2 regions of the Mycobacterium sp. E802 genome follow, and region 1 is predicted to be linked to the other one. Evidence: predicted binding sites of a transcription regulator. Region 1 holds the regulator's gene; the other holds the start of a gene.
What was found. The regulator LexA, encoded in region 1, represses DNA repair genes until DNA is damaged. The targets are predictions, from matches to a motif close to CGAACANNTGTTCG.

Region 1 (3,419 bases):
CGCCGCAGCCGACAACCCGGTGATCTTCTGGACCCCCGACTACGGTGCGGTGATCGTCCGGGGCGCGATGAAGGCGGCGTGGGACAAGCTCGGCGGAGCCACGGGCGAGCTCGGTGCCCCGATGGCCGACCAAACCGAGGACGGCACCGTCGTCACCCAGCGATTCAGCGGCGGAGCCATCTCCTGGGATCGCGCCACCAACAAGTTCACCACCGAACCCTCGAATCTTGCCGCCGAATTGAGCGGGCTGCAGGTGCCCGGCCTCGAACAGCCGGCCGGGGCTCCGCCGGCGGCGGCCGCGGATTCGGACAAGCCGTTCAGCTGGCATTGGAGCTGGTGGTGGCTGATCGCCGTGGTTCCGGTTCTGCTGCTGGCCGCGCTGATTGTCGGGGCGGCGCTGTGGCATCGGCGACGGGCCGGTGGCGACGACGAATTCGACCACGATCCGTTCGAGGACGAGTACGACGGCCACGGCGAGGGGCCGTACGACGAGGACCGTTACGGCGCCCGGCGCTATGACTCGCGTGGATACGACGACGATGACTACCGCGACGATCGCAGCGACGCCTATGGGGGTGAGGCTGCGACGGCGAGATTCACCGGGCCGGTCGATGAATCGGCTAGTACCGCGGCGTCTCCCTACGATGGTCCGACCGATATCGCGATGCCGGTCAGCCAGATGCCGGTGAGCCAATGGGCTGCACCGGAGTCGTCGTCGGGATACGGCCCCCCGGATGACGAGGAGGAACCGCCGGAGGATTCCTCGCAACTGGCCGGCCCGGAGCCGGGCTTTGACGACTACCGCGACGTCGACGATTTCGACGACGACTTCGAGGACGGGGATTTCGACGACGACGATTTCGATGACGAGGACTTCCACGGCGAGGACCTCGACGACGAGAACGCGCCCATCGACGCCGAGTTCGAGGAGGTCGCCGAAGGTGACGCCGAGGACGATGTCGAGGCCGAACTCGACGACGAGGATCTGGTGGACACCGGTGCATTCGCCGGCCCGATCGACGGTCTGCGTGCACCGGTAGGTCTCGCGGTTCCCGCGGATCTCGGGCTGTCCGGCGATCAAGACAATGTGGATACCGCGCCGACCCGGGTGATCACCCATGCCGAGGCCTACAGTGGCGAGGCCCACAGTGGGCGTCATGCCGCCATCGAACTCGACGAGGTACCGGCCGTCACGGCGATCCACCTACCGTTGGACGACCCCAACCGGGCACCCGAGGGCTACCCGATCAAGGCGGATACCAAGTCTGGCCAGTACTGGTCACCCGACAGCAGTGAGTACGACGACGCGGTGGCCGAGATCTGGTTCGCCAGTGAGGAGTTCGCTCGCACGAACGGATTCGTGCGAGCGGACTGAGCTCAGATCTTGCGGATCACGGTGACGACCTTGCCGAGCACGGCCGCGTCGTTACCCGGGATCGGGTCGTACGCCGGATTGTGCGGCATGAGCCACACCTGACCACGAGTCCGCTTGAACGTCTTGACGGTGGCTTCACCGTCGATCATCGCGGCTACGATGTCACCGTTGTCGGCCACACTCTGCTGGCGCACGACCACCCAGTCGCCGTCGCAGATGGCCGCGTCCACCATCGAGTCGCCGACGACCTTCAGCAGGAACAGCGAGCCCTCGCCGACGAGTTCGCGGGGGAGCGGGAAGACGTCTTCGACCGCCTGCTCGGCCAGGATGGGGCCGCCCGCGGCGATGCGCCCGAGCACCGGGACAAAGGTCGGTTCGGGTAGCGCATCCGTGCCGGCCACATCCGTGGAGACGAGCGGGGTGGCCGCCGGATCGTCGGCGGCGCGGACGTCGACCGCACGCGGACGGTTCGGGTCGCGGCGCAGGTAGCCCTTGCGTTCCAGGGTGCGCAATTGATGGGCGACCGAGGATGTCGAGGTGAGCCCTACCGCATCTCCGATCTCGCGGATGCTGGGCGGATAGCCCCGACTGGTCACCGATGCGCGGATGACGTCGAGGATGGTCCGTTGCCGTTCGGTGAGGCCGCTGTCAGCGGCGCGGCGTGGACTCGCCCCCTCGGATCCCGCCGGGGTGTCGGTGCTGCCGTCCCTGCTCAGGTCGTCGCTCATGAGGGCGAATGTAGTCCTTGTTTGAACATTAATCAAACATGTGTTCGACGCGTGTCGTCTACGGAGCCTCGCCGCCGAAACTTGTCGGTGGTCCGTCCTATCGTTTCGCAACAGTTCGATCACACGTTCTATCCATCGAACATGTGAGCGACTATATTCGAACACAAGAGCGAACGTCCCACCGAAAGGCAGTCAGATGGCGATCATCGATATCCCCGCCGAAAGCCGTTCCCGCGCTGTCCGTGTGGCCCGGGGCGCGTCCCAGGCGCAACCGTCTCGGGGTCGCGCCCAGTTCGGTGCCGCGGAGCCTCGGCCGCTGCGCCGGGTCCAGCGGCAGGCACCGACCCGGCCGGCCGGCGGCGCGGTCCGTTACCGGGGAACCGGCGTTCTCATGTCGCGGGCCTCGCACCGCAGCCGTCCGATCACGCCGGTCACCACCGTGTTGTTGGCGCTGGTTGCCGCCGGTATCACGGTCTGGCTGGGGCTGGTGGCGCAATTCGGCGGTGTGATGGGCACCGAGGCGCCGGAGCCGGCCGAACTCGCGGTGGTCCAGGTCAAAACCGGCGAGACGCTGCAGCAGGTGGCCCGGCGCGTCGCCCCGGACGCTCCGGTCTCGCGCGTGGTCGAGCAGATCCGCGATCTGAACCAACTCGAATCGTCGGCGCTCGACGCCGGGCAGACCCTGCTCGCCCCGGTTGGTTGAGCAGTGCGATGTCCGCTGAAACATCCTGGCAGGCAGCCACACTGGCCTGCCCCGGCGTGATCTCCTACACACCACTGGACCCGGCGGTGAACCTGCCGAGGGCGGCGCGGGTACGCTCAAGGGCGCTCGAACTAATTGTCCGGCGGCATGACGAAGGAGCGGTAATGCATTGTCCGTTCTGTCGTCATCCTGACTCGCGCGTGGTCGATTCCCGCGAGACGGACGAGGGCCAGGCGATCCGGCGGCGGCGGTCCTGCCCGGAGTGCGGCCGTCGATTCACCACCGTCGAGACGGCGGTGCTGGCGGTGGTCAAGCGCAGTGGCGTGACCGAGCCGTTCAGCCGTGAGAAGGTCATCCGCGGTGTACGCCGGTCCTGCCAGGGCCGTCAGGTCGACGACGACGCACTCAACGTGTTGGCGCAGAAGGTCGAAGATGCTGTCCGCGGTCTCGGCACACCTGAGATTCCCAGCCATGAAGTCGGCTTGGCGATCCTGGGGCCGTTGCGTGAACTCGACGAGGTCGCCTATTTGCGGTTCGCGTCGGTGTACCGGTCGTTTTCCTCAGCCGAAGACTTCGAACGTGAGATCGAGGCCCTGCGGGCCCACCGCGCCGA
Region 2 (3,419 bases), on a different contig from region 1:
GCGAGTCGGGGCGCCCGTCCCATCGGCTGAGGTGCTTGCTCCAGGCATCCTGCTGCCCCTGCGAGAACCCCAGTGCCCGGGCCATGTCCCGCACGGCGCTGCGGCCGCGGTAGGTGATGACGTTGGCCACCTGGGCGGCATAGTCGCGGCCGTAGCGCTCGTAGACGTACTGGATGGCCTTCTCGCGCAAGTCCGATTCGATGTCGATGTCGATGTCGGGTGGGCCGTCGCGGGCCGGGGACAGGAACCGTTCGAACAACAAGTCGTTGGCAATCGGATCGACATTCGTGACCTTGAGCGCGTAGCAGACCGCCGAGTTGGCCGCCGAGCCCCTGCCCTGGCACAGGATGTCGTTGTCCCGGCAGAACCGGACGATGTCGTGTACCACCAGGAAGTAGCCGGGGAACTTCAACTGCTCGATGATCTTCAGTTCGTGTTCGATCTGTGCGTAGGCCTTACCCGCGGTGCCCGGTGGCCCGTACCGCTCGGCCGCTCCGGCCATGACCAGATGCCGCAGCCAGCTGTCCTCGGTATGCCCGGCAGGGACGTCGAACGGCGGAAGTTGCGGGGCGATCAGCGCCAGACCGAAGGCGCACTGCTCACCGAGATCCGCTGCTGCCTCGACGATCTCGGCGCCGAAGAGCCGGGCCATCTCCTCCCCCGAGCGCAGGTGGGCCCCACCGAGCGGGGCCAACCAGCCCGCCGCGGTGTCCATCGAGTTGCGAGCCCGGATCGCAGCCATCGCCATGGCCAGCCGACCCCGATCGGGAACGGCGAAGTGCGCGCCGGTGGTGGCCACCACACCGACTCCGAATCGCGGGGCCAACCCGGCCAGGACCGCGTTGCGCTCATCGTCGTCCGGATGACCGTGATGGGAGAGCTCGACACTGACCCGGTCGGCCCCGAACCGGTCCACCAGATCGGCCAGCGCGGCGGCGGCAGCATCTGGGCCGCCCACGGAAAGCGCCTGACGGACATGGCCTTTGCGACACCCGGTGAGGATCTGCCAGTGCCCACCGGCCGCCTCGGTCAGCGCGTCGAAATCGTAGCGCGGCTTGCCCTTCTCCCCTCCGGCCAGATGCGCGCCGGCGATCTCGCGGGACAACCGTCGGTACCCCTCCGGCCCGCGGGCCAACACCAGCAGGTGCGGGCCGGGCGGGTCGGGATCCTCGGTACGGGGAACGTTCCCGAGCGACAACTCGGCACCGAACACCGTGGACACGTCCAACTCCCTGGCCGCCTCGGCGAACCGGACCACCCCGTAGAGCCCGTCGTGATCGGTCAACGCGATTGCCCGCAGATTCAGCCGGGCCGCCTCCTCCACCAACTCCTCCGGCGTGCTCGCGCCGTCGAGAAAGCTGTAGGCACTGTGCGCGTGCAGTTCGGCATACCGCACCGAGCCAGCGATGCGGGCAATATCGGGCAGTTGATACGCCCCACGCTTACGGGACCAGGCCGGACTGTCCCCACCGTCGCCCTCGGGCTCCAACGGCAGGCCGGAGCGACGCGGCTTGCCTTCCGCGGCGGGCCGCGGCAACTTGCCAGAGAGCACCCGCTCCATCTCCGACCAGCTCGGCGGCCCGTTGTGCCAGCCCACCGCGCCAGTATATCGAACAATTGTTCGATATACTGGCCGGGGGTCACCTTGAGATGCCGATCACGGCACGACACCCTACGATCCCTCTGGGCTGGGGATCGGCTGTGAGAGGACGGCAATGGCGTCAACCAAATACATCGGCTATGTCGGTGGTGTCGCGGTAGCGGCGGGAGTGGGTGCGGCGATCGCCGTGGCCGGACAGGGCACCGCCCATGCCGATTCGGGTGACGGGGCGGCCAAGAAGTCGACCAACAGCACATCGCAGCACGTCAAGGCGGGACCCAAGCGCGCGGATTCGGCGAATTCCAAGGCCGACGCCGCCAAACGGACCAAGCCCGTGGCCAAGTTCAAAGACGCCGTCGACAAGCAGACCGACAAGCTCGAGAAGGCCGCGACGCAGGCCGGCAAGTCCGCGAACGTCGTCTCCAAGACCATCACCGACTCGTTGACCAAGGCCGTCACGCCCGCCAGGTCGGTGTCCGTGACGCCCAAGGCCAAGCCGAGCGCCGAAGAGTTCGAGGTCGAGCAGGTCACCAAGCTCAAGAGCCTGTTCACGCCGAAGCAAGCGGCCGTCGAGCCGGAATCCACCACCGCACCGGAGCCCGTCACCAAGCTTGCGCCGAAACTCAGTGCGGTGCAGACGCAGTCGGACACTGTCGACACCCAGGCAGATACGCCCTGGAGCCCCAACCCCTTCCGAGACAACGACCCGGACCCGACCGACTTCCCCGACGCGATCATGAGCCTGCGAGAAGCACTGCTCACCGCGTCACCGGATGAGCTCGACCCGTTTGTCCGGGAAGCCACCGAACAGATCTACCGGGCCAGCCAGATCGTGCCGTGGGTCAACGCGGTGATCCCGATCAGCCGGATCCTGCCCGACCTGGCGCCGGCGCTGGGGGACGACGACGCGGCCCGAGATGCCCGTCAGACCATCATCATGGAGCTGATCAAGACCACTCCGCCCGGCTCGGCGGTGTACTACGGGTATGACATCATCGCCGACCTGATCAACCTGGAAGAGCCGGCCGCCCGCATCAAGCAGCAATTCATCGGAGGGGTGTGGGACCTACTCGATCCGTTCGAGTTGGCACACAACCTGCCTGACGAATCCGGGATCGGCGACGCGGCCGGATAGTCTGCGCGCTACTCCACGAGCGACGGGGTGTCGTGCCGCAGGGTCTCACCGCGGAAGAACGCCGGGTTGACCGATCGCCACACGAGCATGAGCACGGCGCCGAGCAACAGGATGCCGAAGCCCATGAAGAACACCAGTCCGATGCCGCCGATCTCGGCGCCGCTGCCGTTCTCCGGGTTCATGCTCTCCCCGATGGCGATCACGAACACCGCGGCCAGCACGATTCCCCCGAGCAACGGGAACAGGAACTTGAACACCACATTGCGCGCGTTGGTGAACAACTCCCGCCGGAAGTACCAGACGCAGGCGAATGCGGTGATGCCGTAGTACCAGCAGATCATGATGCCAAGGGCGGCAATGGTATCCAGCAGGGCACTTTCGGACAGCAGGCTCACCACGGTATAGAACACGCCGGTGACCACGCCGGCGGTGATGGTCGCGAAGCTGGGCACCAGATAGCGGGGACTGACCTCGGCGAACCGTGCCGGAAAGGCCTTGTAGGCGCCCATGGCCAGCATGGCCCTGGCCGCGGGCAGGAAGGTGGTCTGCAGGCTGGCCACCGACGAGGCCAGGATCGCCAGGAACAGGAACGGCCCGGCCCAATGGCCCATGATCGGGTCGGCCAGTGCCGCGAACACGTTCTCGGCATTGTCCGGATTGCCCAGGCCCAGATCGGTTTCGCCC

Region 2: A5699_RS26525 (error-prone DNA polymerase) is a predicted target of LexA. The motif match lies at 1,611-1,624, and genes of this name have one in related genera.

The regions. Positions count from the first base shown of each region.
Region 1 covers NZ_LZJD01000027.1:8,858-12,276, forward strand. The annotation lists gene A5699_RS04340 (LGFP repeat-containing protein) at 1-1,375, shown strand, start outside; gene lexA (transcriptional repressor LexA) at 1,378-2,103, opposite strand; gene A5699_RS04350 (LysM peptidoglycan-binding domain-containing protein) at 2,300-2,806, shown strand; gene nrdR (transcriptional regulator NrdR) at 2,971-3,419, shown strand, end outside.
Region 2 covers NZ_LZJD01000180.1:39,756-43,174, reverse strand. The annotation lists gene A5699_RS26525 (error-prone DNA polymerase) at 1-1,597, opposite strand, end outside; gene A5699_RS26520 (hypothetical protein) at 1,716-2,735, shown strand; gene A5699_RS26515 (APC family permease) at 2,744-3,419, opposite strand, start outside.